3 regions of the Microcystis ichthyoblabe FBCC-A1114 genome follow, and region 1 is predicted to be linked to each of the others. Evidence: predicted binding sites of a transcription regulator. Region 1 holds the regulator's gene; each other region holds the start of a gene.
What was found. The regulator NtcA, encoded in region 1, controls nitrogen genes in cyanobacteria. The targets are predictions, from matches to a motif close to TTTGTANCNNNNGNTACAAA.

Region 1 (5,908 bases):
GCATTTATATTCGCTTCCCGCAATAACTTATCAATAACAGCGACAATAGCTTGGGGATCGACAATACGAAAAGCTCCAAAAGATAACACCTGTCCCCGGAAAATAGCGATTTGTTTTTCCCGCAATTCTTGATAGGTTTGATAGTATTGTTCTAAAACTTCCACTTCCCGCTTAAGAAAAGCCATTTGGGTTTCTAAATCTTTTAATTTTCCCTCGCGCTGTTCCAAAGCAAAATTTTTATCCACAATCGATCGATCGAGTTCTCCAATACGTTGATCCCGGCGATCAATTTCTAGCTGTAGGGTTTTTTGTTGAGTTTCCAACTGTTGAAGTCGCGCTTGTCTGGTTGTTAATAATTTTTGTTGATTAGCTAACTCTTTATCTCTAACTTGAACGGTGGTTTGTAGTTGATTGATCTGACTAGAAAGAATTGATTTTTGTTGGGACAATTGATCCCGTTGACTGGTTAACTGTGCCTTTTGATTAGTTAAAATGACTCGTTCATTATTTAAATTAGCCACTTCCTTGCGAAACTTTTCCAACTGTCCCGAAACTAATCGCAAACGTTGACGAGAAGCTTGATAATTTTTATTAAGAACCTCTAGACGTTTCTGCACAGCTATCTGTTCACTTTTAGCCGTTTTTAAAGCCTTTTCCACTCGATTTTTTTGTTCGGTGGTTTTTCTTACCTGACTTTCTAAATCTTTGATAGCGGCACGACGTTCATTTAACAGGCGATCCAGTTCAAAAACCCCTTGACGCAGGGATTTACTAGAAGCAAATAAGACAATTAAAGTCGAACCGGCGATCAAAATTCCCGTTACAATCGTCATCAAAGTTGCGGTTTGTTTCGGACGCAGATTAAATAAACGCATCCTTTTCTTACCGATACGGCTACCTATGCGATCGCCAACCGCAGCTATCAGACCACCTAAAACCACGATGGCCAAAACTAAAATATAAGCGCTAGTCATCCAGAATTTAGGTAAATTGTTGACTGAGAGCGACGGGATTATGGACGGTAATTTTCTTCTTGTAAATTGAGACCATTTCTTGATCCCGCAGCTCTCCCAATAAACGGGTGACAGTGACGCGGGTAGAACCGATCGCTTCTGCGATCGCTTGGTGAGACAATTTTAGATCCACCCGGATGCCATCGGTGGTGGGAACCCCAAAATCACGACAGAGAATTAATAAAAAACTGACCAAACGTGAACCCATATCCCGGTGAGCTAAGGTTTCGATCATCATTTCCGTTTGCAGAATCCGCGAGGACAAACCCTGCAGCATCAACATTGATAAATCGGGATTATTGCGGAGGGATCTTTCTACCTGCTCGATCGGGGCCGAGAGTAATTCTACCGGAGTAAAAGCCACGGCATGATAAAAACGATCCGATCGCTGACCAGTCAGTAAGGATAGCACACCAAAGACGCTATTTTCCCGCAGTAGAGCCACGGTAATTTCCTCTCCCGCTTCATAGACTCGCGATAACTTAACGGCTCCTTTCAGCAAAAAATAGACTCTTTCGGCGGGATCTCCCGGGAAAAAGATCGTTTTGCCACGCTCGAACAACTCCACCACCGGGGGGAAATTGCCGCTGCCGATTCGACGGAACACATCTGCTAGGGGTTTATCTTGTATTAATGATAAGTCCATCTCACATCCAAAAAAGGGGAAAATTGTTTTTATTATCCAACGAGTGTCACCTCTATTAAACACAACCGCTCGCTAAACTGGGAAAAGTTTTGGGCGCTTTTTGCCAGACAATAGGGGAGGGGTGATCATTGCTGCCCCGTTATCTGTATCCCTATTATACCGAATCTCGCTGGGGTCGGCTATTGGGGAGATTTTTGTAAGAGAAACGAGAACTATGTTAGATTTAACGGGAAAAAACGCCCTAGTGACAGGAATTGCCAATAATCGCTCGATCGCTTGGGGAATTGCTCAACAACTCCATCAAGCTGGTGCAAATATCGGTGTCACCTATCTCCCCGACGAAAAAGGCCGTTTTGAGAAAAAAGTGCGAGAATTGGCCGATGAACTTAATCCCGCTTTTTATGTCCCCTGCGATGTCCAAAATGACCAACAGGTAGAAGATACTTTCGCTACAGTGGCGGAAAAATGGGGTAAACTGGATATTTTGATTCACTGTCTCGCTTTTGCCGATAAAGAGGGTTTAACGGGCGATTTTACCGCCATCCCCCGGGAAGCTTTCACTAAATCCCTAGATATTAGCACTTTTTCCCTAACCCGTCTAGCGCGATCGGCTAAACCCTTGATGACGGAAGGGGGAAGTATTATCACTCTTACCTATCTCGGCGGTGTCAAGGTAATTCCTAACTATAATTTAATGGGGGTGGCAAAAGCCGGTTTAGAAATGAGTGTTCGCTATTTAGCTGCGGAATTAGGTGGCCAAAAGATCCGAGTTAATGGTATTTCTGCCGGTCCAATTCGCACCTTAGCATCTTCGGCCGTGGGGGGAATTCTTGATATGATCCATCATGTGGAAGAAATCGCTCCTTTACATCGCACCGTGACACAAATTGAGGTAGGAAATACGGCCGCTTTTTTAGCCAGTGATCTTTCTAGTGGTATTACCGGTCAGATTATTTATGTAGATTCCGGTTACGAAATTATGGGAATGTAGTTTTATTCAGTTATTAGTTATTAGTGTCACGGGGTTCTGAAGGGGGATTTTTGACTTCTTTGGGGTTAATTGTGATCGGTCTGAAGGTTCATTTAATTTTTTCACAATTTATTCCCTATTTTCAAACAATTTCTCAATGATGCTTTTCATTTTTGCATTGGTGAAGGGATTGGGGAAGATTCGGCGAATCTCAGGATAGGCGATTAAAATGCGTCTTAGCCTATTATTTGTGTTAATCTCATCTTTACAGACCAAAACCCTAAATCGTCTAAGAAGACAATGGCCGCCAATTATCGGAATAAATCGCCCGTTTTTCTCGGCTGTTCTGGCAGAATCGCTATTTTTTGCCTCTTGATGTTATTATCGGCGGCAATAGGCTGGTTAATTGGGAAACAGTGGGTTAAACACAGCAATCAACACGAAACCGTTAAACCAGTTTTTGCCACGGAGGAAAATAATTTTAATTCTGCCACAGATACGGCATGGCAACGGAAAACTGAGATGAGAAAGCGTCGTCTAGAGTTGGGAATTGATAGTCAGTTTTTTAAAAATCTCGTCAATGAATTGTTTAACCTCCGCTATGGGGATATCAAAGAGGAAAAACAGAAACAGGAACAAAGAGACATTCTAGGAGCAGAAATACTCGATCGCTTAGAACGTCTCGATTCTGGCACTAGAGAAGCATTAGGTAGCTACAACGAGCAACAGCGAGAAAAATGGCGAGAACAAGTGAATCAATTACGCTTAAGCGGTATAGTCTTTAATTTACTCACTGATACTGCCTTTTTTCAGCTATTTCCCGAATTGACAGAAAGACCAAGTTTTGATACAAGCCTGGGTCAACTATGGAGTGGTTTGGCCTGGAATCAGTTACAATCTTTACAGTCTGGCCTATCCTACCAAGCGATCGAAAGTTTAGACGCGGGGGGGGAGGAAGTTATCGAGGCAATTCTCAGCGAGGGACAAGGAAAAGCCTATGCAATAAAATTGCGTTCCAGTGATCGGTTAAACTTAAATTTAGAGGCGGAAGGCGAAGTTTTACTATCTTTCTACTCTCCCACGGGTAATATTACCCTTTTAGATAAGTCTAGCGATCGGCAATGGTCTGGTCAATTACCCGAAGAGGGATTTTATGAATTAGTTATTCTCCCCCAGTCTTCTACCCCCGTCCACTTTCGCTTACAGTTAAAAGTAAGTCAATGAATTTAACCGTCAGTTATCAGTTATCAGTTATCAGTTTACTGATCACTGAAAAGCTCCCCACTTCCCCACTTCCCCACTTCCCAATTTATAATTTATAATTCATAATTTATAATTGATAATTTATAATTTATAATTCCCACTTCCTCAACCCCTAATCTGCTTTTTTACTTTTTCCCATGTCTCTAACTTTCCAAGCTGTTATCGCTAAATTAAATGAATTTTGGGCTGATCGCGGTTGTTTAGTTGCTCAACCCTATGATACCGAAAAAGGTGCAGGAACCATGAGTCCCCACACTTTTTTAAGGGCAATTGGTCCGGAACCTTGGTCCGTTGCCTATGTGGAACCCTGTCGTCGTCCTACGGATGGCCGTTATGGCGAAAATCCCAATCGTTTTCAGCATTACTATCAATATCAAGTCCTAATTAAACCCTCTCCCGATAATATTCAGGATATCTATTTAGACTCCCTGAGGGTGTTAGGAATTAACCCAGAAGATCACGATATTCGCTTCGTGGAAGATAACTGGGAATCTCCCACCCTCGGCGCCTGGGGTGTGGGTTGGGAAGTGTGGTTAGATGGTATGGAAATCACCCAGTTTACCTACTTTCAACAGTGTGGGGGTATCGATTGTCGTCCCGTGGCGATCGAAATTACCTACGGTTTAGAAAGATTAGCCATGTATCTGCAAGATGTGGAGGCAATTAATAAAATTCAATGGAATGAAAATATCCTCTACGGTGACATTTTTCTACAAAATGAAATCGAACAATGTACCTACAATTTTGAGGCTTCTAATCCTGAGTTATTATTTAGTTTATTCAGTTTATATGAACAGGAAGCTAAACAATTAATCGATCGCTCTCTGGTGATTCCCAGTCTAGATTATGTTCTCAAATGTTCCCATAGTTTTAATTTACTTGATGCTAGAGGTGTGATTGCTGTAGCTGAAAGAACCCGTTATATCGGCAGAATTCGCAATTTAGCTCGACAGGTTGCTCAATTGTATTTACAGCAACGAGAAGCTTTAGGTTTTCCCCTACAAACGGTTTAGCGATCTGGGCATCTTTGGTGATGCACCCCTACCAATTGTACTGCCCTTCTTTTAATAACTTCCTTTTATCAAAAATCCTGTTTAAAAGTTATGGGATAGTGGGGAAGAAAAAAAGATGTTAGCGATAACATCTTTTTGGCATTTTTTACAATTTAACTTCAATATCAACCCCTGCGGGTAAATCTAATTTCATCAAGGCATCGATTGTCTTAGAAGAGGGTTGGTAAATATCAATAATGCGGCGATGGGTGCGGGTTTCAAAATGTTCACGGGAGTCCTTGTCAACGTGAGGGGAACGCAGGACACAATAAATCTTTCTTTTTGTCGGTAGGGGAATCGGTCCGATCGCTGTGGCGTTAGTTCTATTGGCAGTATCGACAATCTTCTCACAGGAAGTATCGAGTAAGCGCTGGTCAAAAGCTTTCAAACGAATGCGAATTTTCTGTTGTTGTAGCGTAGCCATAATTTCACCTATTGCAATTGTCAAGGTACAAAATAAAGACAGTAACGGAGCAGCTTTTAAATTCACTGCCCCGTTAATTAGTAGATTAGCCTACTTGATAATTTTCGAGATAACGCCGGAACCGATGGTGCGACCACCTTCGCGAATAGCGAAGCGCATACCCTGTTCAATAGCGATCGGGTTGATCAGTTCCACGGTCATTTTGATCCGGTCTCCCGGCATGACCATTTCTACAGTGCTGCCATCATCGGCGGTGTAGTCTTTGATAGTGCCAGTTACGTCGGTTGTGCGTACATAGAACTGAGGACGATATTCTTTAAAGAAAGGAGTGTGACGACCACCTTCTCCTGCAGTTAACACATACACCTCCCCCTCAAACTGGGTGTGGGGTTTGATTGTACCCGGTTTAGCGATCACCATGCCGCGCTCGATGTCGGTTTTTTGGATACCACGCAGGAGGATACCAGCGTTGTCACCTGCCATCCCTTCGTCAAGACTTTTCTTGAACATTTCGATCCCGGTGACGGTGGTGGGGCGAGT
Region 2 (5,908 bases), 1.7 Mb from region 1:
GGATACCCCACCACCACAGGGTTTATAACGGGGTAATTTCGCTTTATCGAGGATCAGAATCGATCGTCCCTTTTTAGCTAGATGATAACCCGCCGTCGCTCCTGCTGGTCCCGCACCGATGATAATACAGTCAAACATTTGTACTAATTTAAGTCGTTGAACAAATTTATAGACAATTTACGCTATTTTGGGCAACTTGTGTTGAGTCTGGTGAAGCTAAGACGGGATTCTGTGATTGTTGAGCTTGCTTCTCTAGTTTCTAGCTGATTTACCCCCCAATGTCCAAGAGAGTCTAATCTCTGGCTTTTTTGGCGAATTGATCAATTATCTTCACCTGATCAATCGTATAATCAAAAAAACTATAACGGCTCGATTATATCATGAAAATTGTTTCTATTAAAATAAAAAACTATCGTAAGTACCTAGGCAAAATTAATTACATACTCGCCTCCAAAATTGTCCAGCACTTTTTTAACGTAAGCGAGGAGGCTCTTTCGGTCTTTATAGGCGCTAAATTCAATCCATTCATATTTTAAAAATCTCCATAATATTTCAATTAAATTTAAATGAGGTGAATAAGTGGGCAACCAAAATATTTTCAAATTTTTCTTTTCCCATTCCTCAAGTTTCTCCATAAATGCCTCGCTGGTATGAATGGAAGCTTGGTCAATTATTATGACAGTTTTTTTCTGTATATTTTGGCAATATTTATCCAGAAAATTAATAACTATCTCGCTAGTAACCGTTCCGACCTGTGTCTCATAAAATAATTGATTATCTCGTTTCATTATTCCTAAAATATTTAGTCTTTTACCTTCAATTGGTGGTAACTTTATCGTGGTTTTTTCTTCTTGCCAAGCGTAAGGAATACAAGGCTTTGAATCCCATCCCATTTCATCCAAATATCCTATCTCAATCTCTCCTCTTTTTTCCTGTTTTTTTAGTTCTTCTAAAATAGGTAGTTTGACCTCAAGCTCCCACTCATCAGGGGTTTTGGCGACCCCTCTTCTCACCCTTTTCCACCTCATGTTGATTTTTTTTATGAGTCTTTTTATCGTGTCTTTGCTTACGGTTAATTTCCATTCTTCTACAATTTTTATCTGGATTTTTTTTAAGCTTTTCGGTTCTTCTTTTACCCAGTCAATAACTTGTTGACCTTGTGCTTCTGTCAATTTAGGTTTTCTCCCTCTTCCTCGACGATTATAGAAACCAATTAGTTTTCTATCTTCCCAGGCCGTCAACCAATTATAGATGGTCTTTCTCGTAACTCCAAATATTCCGCTCAATTCTTCTATCGTGGTTCCCTGAAAACTTAAGAGTATACATTTCGCTCGCTCTCTTACTTGATGATGTTTACTAGCTCGATAAATTCTCTCTAGCATTTTCTGGCTCTCGGGGTTTAGGTCTCTAATCAATCTCATTGTATTTTCCTGCTGCTTCGTTTTTTTATGTATTATACTTCTTAATTTTTTATTTGGGTAATTAATTTTGCATGACTACTTATGTTTAAAAACATACACATAAGAGATATTCCCCCTTTTTGTGTGATTATTGGAGCTAACGGCACGGGAAAATCTACTCTATTTGATATTTTTGGTTTTCTGCGAGATGCCCTCAAAAACAACATTCGCCAAGCTTTACAAATTCGCGGCGGTTATAGAGAAATTATCACTAGAGGTCAAGAACAGGAAGATATTGAAATCGATCTGCAATTTCGCATGAAAATCTTAGATACAGAACGTCTGGTTACTTATCAAATCATAATTGGACAAAACAATAATCGCCCCGTTATCAAACGCGAAATACTTCGCTATAAAAGGGGTGAACACGGTAAACCTTTTCATTTTTTAGATTTTCAACTTGGTCAAGGATATGCTATCACCAACGAAGAAGATTTTAGCAAACCGGATAAAGAACTCGATCGAGAAGAACAACAGCTAGAATCTAACGACATACTAGCAATCAAAGGATTAGGACAATTTCAACGTTTTAAAGCCGCTACAGCCTTTCGTTCTCTGATTGAAAATTGGCACGTTTCTGACTTTCATATTAGCGAAGCTAGAGGAAGTAAAGAAATATCTTACGCTGAACACTTATCCCCCACTGGCGACAATATAGCTACAGTTGCTCAATATATTTATCAACAATATCCCGAAATTTTTCAGCAAATTCTCGAAAAAATGAAACAACGAGTTCCGGGTATTTCCTCTGTGGAAGCCAAAGAAACCGAAGACGGTCGCTTGATTTTACGTTTTCAAGATCAGGCCTTTAAAGATCCTTTTATTGATCGCTATGTTTCTGACGGGACTATGAAAATGTTCGCTTATTTAATATTACTATTCGATCCCAATCCTCATCCCCTACTCTGTGTCGAAGAACCAGAAAACCAACTTTATCCTACTTTATTAAAAGAACTAGCCGAAGAATTCGCCCACTATAGCGATCAGGGGGGTCAGGTATTTGTTTCTAGCCACTCCCCCGATTTTATCAATGCGGTTCCACTAGCTAGTATTTTCTGGCTAATTAAATCCCAAGGTATCACCCAAATCCATAGGGCTGCCGATAACGAAATCCTCAAAAACTTAGTAGCGGAAGGCGATTTACCCGGCTATCTTTGGAATCAAGGCTGGTTTGAAGGAGTAGAACCCTAATGAACTATGATATCGTATTTTTGTTAGAAGAGTCATCTATAAAAAATGTGTTAGAAGAACTTTTGCCTAAACTTATTCCCCCAGAAATAAGCTATATATGTATTAGTCATCAAGGTAAACAAGACCTAGCAAAATCTATTCCTATAAAACTCAAAGCTTTCAATAAATCTAGTCCCAATACCAAATTTATTATTGTCCATGATCAGGATTCCCACGACTGTCAAAAACTCAAAAAAGACCTAGGAGAAATTTGTCAAAATGCCAGTGATGCTCAAGTCTTAATTCGGATTATTTGCCATGAATTAGAATCTTGGTTTCTGGGAGATTTAGCAGCGGTGGCCAAGGCGTATAATTTAAATAGTCTCGGCCAAAAACAAAATAAAAGTAAATACAGAGAACCGGACCTGCTTAACTCGGCCAAACAAGAATTAAAAAAGCTAGTGAAAGAGTATTATGCAGGAACCCACTCTAAACAGATTGCCCCCCATCTTTCCCTAACTGAAAATAAATCGCGTAGTTTTCAAACTTTTATCCAAGGTATCAAAAATGTTGTGGAAATGATACAACGCCCCAATCCGAACCAGAACTAAAATAGACCTCGACCTAATATAATTAAAAGCCTGTAAACTCCTAACCAGGGTGATAATTTCTATCGATAAGATTTTTGCGCCCAAAAATATTCCCCCCGGTTTTGCCGGGGGGAAAGTGGTAAAAAAACCGCTAATCTAGCAGTTTAAGGCTAAGTCTTGGGATTCTTTTTTCAAGAGATTAACGAGGGTTTCATCCCCATTCTCTTGAGCGATTTGTAAACGACGTTCCAGACGAAGACGAATATTGCTCAGATGGACGCTAGAAAGGGTTTCCTCTTGGACGACAATAGGGGGTTTGACAACCGGCAACGGACAAGTGCTTGGGATGACTTGTCCAGCAAGATGAGGACGGGTGCTGTAGGCAACCCCACGATACTGACGATGCAGTTTCGGCTCTAATTGGAGCATATGGCGAGGATAATGGTGATTCCAGTCTTGACCTCGATATTTACCCCCGATATCTCCAGTCTTCATCTCCAAGGGGAGAGAATCCCTTTCGTACTTAACTCCTCGATAGGCTAACATAATATCACTGACTCCCTGCAATGCTTTAAAGTGACTTTAATCCCCCTTGTCGTCCCTATTTAGGGTCAACAAACGAAAAGATCTTATTTCTTATTCTGTATCTATTTTTACATTTTGTTAGGGAAATTGAAAAAACTTTATAAAAATTTAATATTTTCTGGTTGGCCATAGTATCCTTTTCCGGCTGAGTTTGGTTGCCCACCAAAGGAGCCTCTAGGGATTTGAGGATTAAGGGGGATGATTGCCAGATTTTGAGCAATTTTTAACCTCTTCAGGGATAAGATAGTGCTGGTGTCCCCTAAACATTCATCTATGAGCGGCTTTATTATCAAAATAATCTTGATATCGGCTTTAATTTCCCTGGGAATTAAATATCTTGCCCCTTTATTATCGATCGCTCCTGGTCCTCTTAACACTTTAATTCTGGTTTTTACTCCTTTTCTGCTCACGGTTTTTGCCCTCTGGAGACGGACAATAACTGATTAGGAATTTTTCTCCTTACTCATCATGACTTTTGGCAGCAGCTTCGGTTTAGTCCTGTTAGTCTTTTGTCTGTTGATTCTCTGGCAGATTCGACAGATTCTTTTATTATTATTGATGGCGATTCTTCTGGCTCAGATTTTAAATTTGGCTGTGACTTGGTGGCAGCGTCATCACCTGAAGCGTTCCTACGCCCTAATTATCACCCTTTTTGGCTTCTTTATTGGTATTATCGGTATTTTTTTAGTAATTATACCCGCTTTAGTCCAACAATTTCGCCAATTATTTAGTTTATTACCCCAAGCGATAGAAAGACTCTGGGGACAAGTGCATCGTCTTGAGGATTATCTCGATCCTAGTCTGGCCACTGTCTTTCCAGACTTTAAAACGCTGCTGGCTCAATTACAACCCCTAATTAACCAAATTGCTGGCCGGGGTTTGAGCATTTTTTACGGTACTTTTGGCATTATCCTCAGCTTACTGCTAATTATTGCCCTGAGCTTGATGATTCTCGCCGATCCTGCCGCTTACTACCGTTGCTTTCTGCGTTTATTTCCCGCTTTCTACCGTTCTAGGGTACGATCGATCCTAGAACACTGCGATCGAGATTTAAAAGCTTGGCTAAAAGGGATTTTCTGTCATATGTTGATTATGACCTTGGGCAGTTGTTTGGGTCTATCCCTGATTGGCATTCCCCTCGCTTTTTCCCAATCTATTCTCGCAGGATTTCTCACCTTTATCCCCAACCTCGGGCCGGTTCTAAGCACGATTTTACCCTTTTCTATCGCCCTTCTGGAAGCTCCCTGGCAATCCTGGGCGGTTTTACTACTCTACAGCAGTATTTATCTGTTAATTCAGTATTTCGACCATCATCCACCGTTGCCCATTTTAACAGTGCGGTCGCTCAAGCTCTTACCCGCTTTTACCCTGTTGGCCCAGTTGTTTTTTGCCTCGATTTTTGGCTTTTTAGGGCTATTTCTGGCGGTTCCCCTGACGCTTATCGGTCGTATTTGGCTAAAGGAAGCTTTGATCGAGGATATTCTCAATCATTGGCGGACTGGGAATAAAAAATCTTAAACTGGGGATCTAGGATTCGAACCTAGGAAATGGCGGGACCAAAACCCGCTGCCTTACCGCTTGGCTAATCCCCATTGGACAGACCTTTTTAATATTAGCATTTATCTCCCCGGTTTTGTCAAGAAGTTGATAAAAATTTTTTACTTCGGGATTGAGAGACGCTATAAACAAGGGAATAGAGGGATTAAGGAGAAAAATCTATGGATAATAGCGCACAAAACTGGTACATTGTCCAGGAAAATACGGGAATTTGTCAGATTATAGCCCTAGAAAACGGAAAAACCCCAGTTAATGGTCAATACTGGGGTCCTTTTGCCGAGCGGGGAGAAGCGCTCGCCCGTCGGGTGGGTTTAATTCGAGCGGGCAAATGTCAACCTATTGTTTAGCGGTATTGGTGGGCGTTTTCTTACCTTCCGCGATTTCTTTTTCCAAGATTTCAAAAGCTTTCTTGAATTGAGGATCCTGGAAAGTTCCCACCCGATCCCGTTCCTGTTGAAGATTTTTGCGCTCTTCCTCGCTCAGTTCCGACTCCACATCCGGATGAATACCATCTTTATTGATGTCGCGTCCGTCGGGGGTGAGATA
Region 3 (5,908 bases), 1.2 Mb from region 1:
GGGTGGAACTGTGGGCGCACTCATGATTAGGGTTTAAATCCAGCTAGTTTGCGGCAGCTAAGGGAGAAATTGGCCTTTCTCCACTACTATTGTAACTTTGAATACATTTTTTCGGCGACTAATCCACGTTGATCGTGTAATCAGGATAGATGACATCGGCAGCGGCGGCTACTCGTTCCCGAACGTTTTTCGGTAGGGGAATATAACCAAGGGGAGCTGCTTGTTCTTGTCCTTGGTTAAGTCCAAATTCAATCATCGCCTCCATTGCTAAAGCTTTTTGGGGATCGTTGTATTTTTTGTAAACCAACATCCAGGTATAGGTGACAATGGGATAGGAATTTTCTCCCGGCGGATCGACAATAAAAGCGCGTAAATTTTCAGGCAGTTCGACGTTAGCGAGGGTAGCAGCGGCGTTGGTTTCATCGGGAATGACAAATTTACCCGCCTGATTTTGCAGGGCGGCCGTGGGCAGGTTATTATTTTTAGCGAAACCGTACTCGATATAGCCGATCGAGCCTTGATTTTGTTGAATTAGGGCAGTTACACCCTCATTGCCTCTACCGCCAAGAAATTTACCTTTTTTGGTCGGCCATTGTACGGCTTTTCCTTCCCCGATGCTTTTTTTCCATTCGGGACTAACGGCGCTTAAAAACTTGGTAAAAACTCCCGTTGTTCCGCTACCGTCTGCCCGGTGAACTACGGTAATTTCTTCATCGGGTAGTTTTAAATCGGGGTTATCGGCGGCAATTTTGGCATCGTTCCAACGGGTAATCGTGCCTAAAAAGATTCCTACATAGGCTTCTCTACTTAGTTTCAGCCCTTCTACTCCGGGCAAATTATAAGCCATAACGATGCTTCCCGCCGTCATCGGTAGCAGTAAAACCCCTCGGCTAACTCTGGCCATATCCTCGTCACTCATGGCCACATCGGAAGCGCCAAAATCGATCGTACCTTGGATAAATTGTTCGACTCCCGCCCCGCTACCGGTAGATTGATAGTTAATTAGTAGTTTGGAAAATAGTTGATTAATGGTGACAAACCAGTTTTGATATAGGGGTGCAGGAAAAGAAGCACCCGCACCATTGAGGGCGACCTCTCCTTTTAGGGGAACCTGGGCGATTCTATTGCTTCCCTCTCCGCTAGTTCCTGCCGTATCGTCGCCACCACAAGCGGTTAAAGTCGCTGTTAAAGTCGCTAGGGATAAGGCTGTTAGTAAATGGGTTCTGTTTTTGTTGAGCATAGGATTAATTTTGATCCGTAAACTGCCTTAAATCTTACGCTAAAAGTTACCACTGCTTGGTAAAGAATAGGTTAAGAAGTGAATAAAAGAACGTAATGTATTGTCAATAAAAATTTTCTCGATAACTAGACAAAAATCTCAACTTCTTTTACTATCTACTTTGACTGAACATTAGTTTTAAGTCGCGGGTAAAGCCGCTAACTTTTCCTGTCTAGATAGGGGGTTTCTCTTTCCCTACCATTATAGTGACGTAAAAACAACAAAGAAAAGATTAAGGTTTTTAGCCATCATCCCTCAGCTTTTTTCTTCCCACTTCCCCACTGATAACTGAAAAGTCTCCCCAATACCCGTTTTTACTTTCTCCTTTTGACACCTATGCTAGAAATCTTTACTCAGCTATCTCGTCCGACCAAAGTAGTCGCAACCATACTAGGAACTGCTCTACTTTTACCCGCTTGTGCCAATATTAATCCTCAAGATCTAAAACCAATTAAAATCGATGGTTCGAGTACCGTAGCACCAATTACTGATAAAGTTCTCGAAGATTTTAAAGCTAATACCCCTAACAAAGCTTTGGCTGATGTTAAAATTGACGCTAATATTTCAGGAACTGGCGGCGGTTTTAGAAAATTTTGTGCGGGAGAAATAGATATTAATAATGCTTCTCGGCCGATTTCTGTGGAAGAATTAAAAGAATGTGATGCTAATAAGGTCAGATTTATCGAACTACCGATCGCTTTTGATGCTTTAACCGTGGTAGTCAATCCCCAAAATAACTGGGTTGATGATATTTCCACCACAGAATTAAGAACTATTTGGGAACCAGCGGCCGAGAATACAATCAAACGTTGGAATCAAATTAATCCCGCTTGGCCCGACCAACCGATTACCCTTCACGGGCCGGGTAAAGATTCCGGAACCTACGATTTTTTTAGTGAGGTAATTAACGGCAAAGATGCCAGTCGTGGGGATTTTAACTTTAGTGAAGATGACCAAGCTTTAGTTAATGCCGTCAGTCAAGATGCCAACGCTTTAGGCTATTTTGGCCATGCTTACTATGAACAAAATCGGGATAAATTAAAAGCTTTGAAAGTTAACGGTATTGAACCAACTCGCGGCAATGTCGAGGATAGTAAATATCAGCCTTTATCTCGTCCTTTGTTTATTTATGTTAATGCCCAAAAAGCCCAAGAGAATCCCGCTTTAGAGAAATTTGTCGAATATTATCTCGATCGAGTTCCTGATTTATTAGATACTATTGGTTATATTCCCCTACCGGATGAGGCCTATCATTTGGCACGGGTACAGTTGCAAAAATTTGAGGTAGGAACGGTTTTTAATGGCCGACCTCAACCCAATTTAACCATCGGGGAATTACTTCGCAAACAAGCTCAATTTGAAGCGAAGTAACGATTCCCATCTCATACTAAATCCCTTGAGTATAGCCTACATATCAGGAGAGGCAATAGGCAATAGGGGCAATAAATAGATAGGCTCTTCTAGGTTCTGTGTGATAAGTTTAACTTACATAGGATCGATCTTTGTGTCCTCTGTGTCTGGAGTGGTTCCTTCTACTCCCTCGCCAGCAGGACTGTATCTTAGAATACATTTTACCCACCAAATCCAAGAGAGCCATAGATAATCAGTCTTTAACAACCGGATTTAGTATGAAAGGAAAATATATAAGGATTTTCCTACTCCTATCTGCCTCCTAACATAGCAAAAGGTTTGCCAATTTCACCCAACAGAGATACAGAAAAAAAAAGAGGGGATAAACCCCCCAGCGTATCGAGAAACTTGTCAATTAACCCTTCGGTGTCGCCCCAAATTGCTCGATGAGGATAGAAGTTAACACCGATTTTAAGTCTTCACAGGGAATCCCTTTTTGTACACAACTTCCCAGGTGAGCATCTTTACCCACTTTACCCCCCATGTAGAGGTCAACTCCCTCGACGGTTTTGCCGTCTTTGCGAGCTTTTGTCCCCATCAAACCGATATCGGCCACTTGGGGTTGTCCGCAGGAGTTAGGGCAACCAGTCCAGTGCATACGCACACCCCGGGGGATATTTAATTCAGCATCTAACTGACGAATCAAGTCCACAGCCTTATTTTTGGTTTCAATCAGGGCAAAATTGCAGAATTGCGCCCCCGTACAGGAAACGAGCGCTCGTTGTAAAGGTGCGGGATTGGGGGTAAACTTAACCAGTAAAGGCTCGGTTAAAAGAGTCGCCACATTTTCAGCCGCTATATTCGGGATAATCACGTTTTGTTCCACAGTTAAACGCAATTCTCCGCTGCCATACACTTCGGCAATCCGGGCTAAATCGAACATATCATCGGCAAATAGACGACCAACGGGAACACAAAGACCGATATAGCTCAATCCCTCCTGTTTTTGGGGAAAAACTCCTAAATGATCCCGTTTTTCCCAGTCAATAGCGTCTTTTTCGGCTGCCGTTGCCAAGGGATAACCTAACTGATTAGCCACCCGCGTGCGGAATTCCTCGATTCCCCACTCATCAATTAACCACATTAAACGGGATTTTTGACGATTGGCACGCAATCCGTTATCGCGGTAAACTTCTAAAATCCCTCGGCATAAATCCACCACCTCCTGATTAGGTCTCACCCAAACATTCATGGGAATTGCCGCTTCACAGCGTTTAGCCGAGAAAAAGCCACCCACCACGACATTAAAGCCTAATTCTCCTTCTTTATAGGCAGGAACAAAGGCAATATCGTTAATTTCCGCATGAACCGAGTTATCCCGGCACCCCTCGATGGCAATATTAAATTTGCGGGGCAGATTGCTAAATTGATAATTACCTTGACCGTAGTTGGTAATCATATCTTGGACTTTTTGGACTAATTCCCTGGTGTCAATTAATTCATCTGCGTCTAGTCCTGCCATGGGTGAACCGGTAATATTTCTGACATTATCCATGCCCGATTGTACCGAAGTCATGCCCACGGATTTTAGTCGTTGGAAAATATCAGGAATATCTTCGATACGAATACCGCGTAATTGTAAGTTCTGACGAGTGGTAATATCGGCATTACCATCATCGCCGTAACGCTGCACAATTTCCCCTAAAACGCGCATTTGCTCACTGCTAATAATGCCGTTAGGAACCCGTAAACGCATCATGAACTTACCCGGGGTGACAGGACGATAAAAAACCCCCACCCATTTTAAGCGATGTTCTAAATCGGTTTTATCCATCGCTTCCCAACCGATTTGGGCAAAATGATCTAGTTCATCTTTAATGGCTAATCCGTCTTTCTCGGCTTTAAATTTCTCGAATTTATTGAGAGTTGTTCCATCTTTTTCAGGTGCTTGTACCATGAATCTATCTCCTTCTGATTTGTGGGTGTAATTGTTCTAGTTGGTGCGGGTTAGAAATGAAGAAATCGGGATTTAACAATAAGTATTCTTTAAAATACCGTCGTCATTAGCAAAAATTTAGTAATTTACCTAGTCTCTATTTGTTATTTAATTCGTTTTAACTTGGGTGATTTTGTATTGTTTGTAACAGAAATTCGCTCACCATCGTGTTTAAGCATTTATATCATGCAGTAAGTGCATTGAGGTGGGGTGTGGAGGGAAGGGAGCAGGGAATTGTAAATTATGAATTATGAATTATGAATTATGAAGTGGGGATGTGGGGAAGTGGGGAGGTGGGGGGAAGTGGGGAAGCTGTCTCATCACCCTATCACCCCAAAACCCTATCACCCCAAAACCCTATCACCCTATCTCCTCTGAATTTTCCTAAGCGAGAAACTTAACCAACTCCTCTAATTTTTGCCAAGCTAACCCACTGGCTAAAATCTCGCGTGCGAGGGCGAAACCAGCAGTATGATCGCCAAAAGTGACCTTTTCTGCCACCTGTAGGGCAAGAGCGGCATTAATCGCCACAGCATCCCGTTGAGCGGGCGTTCCCCCCCCTTGCAGAACATTTTTGAGGATTTCGGCATTTTCTGGCACTTCCCCGCCTTTAAGGGCATTTAAACTGGCTCTAGGGATAGAAATTGACAAGGGATCGATTGCCGACGAAATCACCTCGCCATTATTTAATAAAGCCATATCGGTCAGATCTCCCAACCCCACCTCGTCGAGTTTTTCCCGGCCGTGAACAATAATCGCCTTTGGGGTTCCCATTTGTGCCAAAGCTGTGGCCATCGGGGTGAGAAATTGCTGGTCATAAACCCCGATAACTTGACCTGTGGGACGGAGAGGATTAACTAGAGGACCCAGAAGATTAAAAACCGTGCGAACTTTCAGGGTTTTGCGGAGATTAGCCACACTTTTCAGGGCTGGATGCCAACCGGGGGCAAAAAGAAAGGTCACTCCCACCCCATCTAAAGCCGCCGCCACTTTCTCGCTAGGGGCGCTTAAATTAACCCCAAGATATTCTAAAACATCGGCCGAACCGACCTTGCTGGAGGCCGAGCGATTGCCGTGTTTAGCCACTTTTGCGCCCCCAGCGGCCGCCACAAAAGCCACGGCAGTGGAAATATTAAAGGTTGAGGCCCCGTCACCGCCGGTGCCACAGGTATCGATAACGGGAGTAGTATGGGGTTTAGGGTCTTCTAAGCGAGATTGTTGCCGTAAAACTCCGGCCATTCCCGCTAATTCGGCGGCCGAGACTCCTTTTGCTTGCAAAGCCG

Region 2: the regulator NtcA is predicted to act here: its motif matches at 3,861-3,880, upstream of ACQY1Y_RS00600 (DUF4278 domain-containing protein).
Region 3: the regulator NtcA is predicted to act here: its motif matches at 4,758-4,777, upstream of ACQY1Y_RS14510 (ferredoxin--nitrite reductase).

What each region holds. Positions count from the first base shown of each region.
Region 1 covers NZ_CP191408.1:1,853,319-1,859,226, forward strand. Annotated here, with positions in the region: gene ACQY1Y_RS08950 (DUF3084 domain-containing protein) at 1-974, opposite strand, end outside; gene ntcA (global nitrogen regulator NtcA) at 982-1,659, opposite strand; gene fabI (enoyl-ACP reductase FabI) at 1,874-2,650, shown strand; gene ACQY1Y_RS08965 (hypothetical protein) at 2,930-3,853, shown strand; gene glyQ (glycine--tRNA ligase subunit alpha) at 4,030-4,905, shown strand; gene rpsJ (30S ribosomal protein S10) at 5,051-5,368, opposite strand; gene tuf (elongation factor Tu) at 5,459-5,908, opposite strand, start outside.
Region 2 covers NZ_CP191408.1:126,284-132,191, forward strand. Annotated here, with positions in the region: gene ACQY1Y_RS00580 (geranylgeranyl reductase family protein) at 1-138, opposite strand, end outside; gene ACQY1Y_RS00585 (IS630-like element ISMae24 family transposase) at 423-1,421, opposite strand; gene ACQY1Y_RS00590 (AAA family ATPase) at 1,503-2,651, shown strand; gene ACQY1Y_RS00595 (DUF4276 family protein) at 2,651-3,241, shown strand; gene ACQY1Y_RS00600 (DUF4278 domain-containing protein) at 3,377-3,769, opposite strand; gene ACQY1Y_RS00605 (hypothetical protein) at 4,079-4,252, shown strand; gene ACQY1Y_RS00610 (AI-2E family transporter) at 4,274-5,323, shown strand; tRNA gene ACQY1Y_RS00615 (tRNA-Gln) at 5,325-5,397, opposite strand; gene ACQY1Y_RS00620 (hypothetical protein) at 5,524-5,709, shown strand; gene ctpC (carboxyl-terminal processing protease CtpC) at 5,699-5,908, opposite strand, start outside.
Region 3 covers NZ_CP191408.1:3,023,609-3,029,516, reverse strand. Annotated here, with positions in the region: gene pstC (phosphate ABC transporter permease subunit PstC) at 1-24, opposite strand, end outside; gene pstS (phosphate ABC transporter substrate-binding protein PstS) at 119-1,240, opposite strand; gene ACQY1Y_RS14515 (PstS family phosphate ABC transporter substrate-binding protein) at 1,616-2,650, shown strand; gene ACQY1Y_RS14510 (ferredoxin--nitrite reductase) at 3,045-4,586, opposite strand; gene trpD (anthranilate phosphoribosyltransferase) at 5,010-5,908, opposite strand, start outside.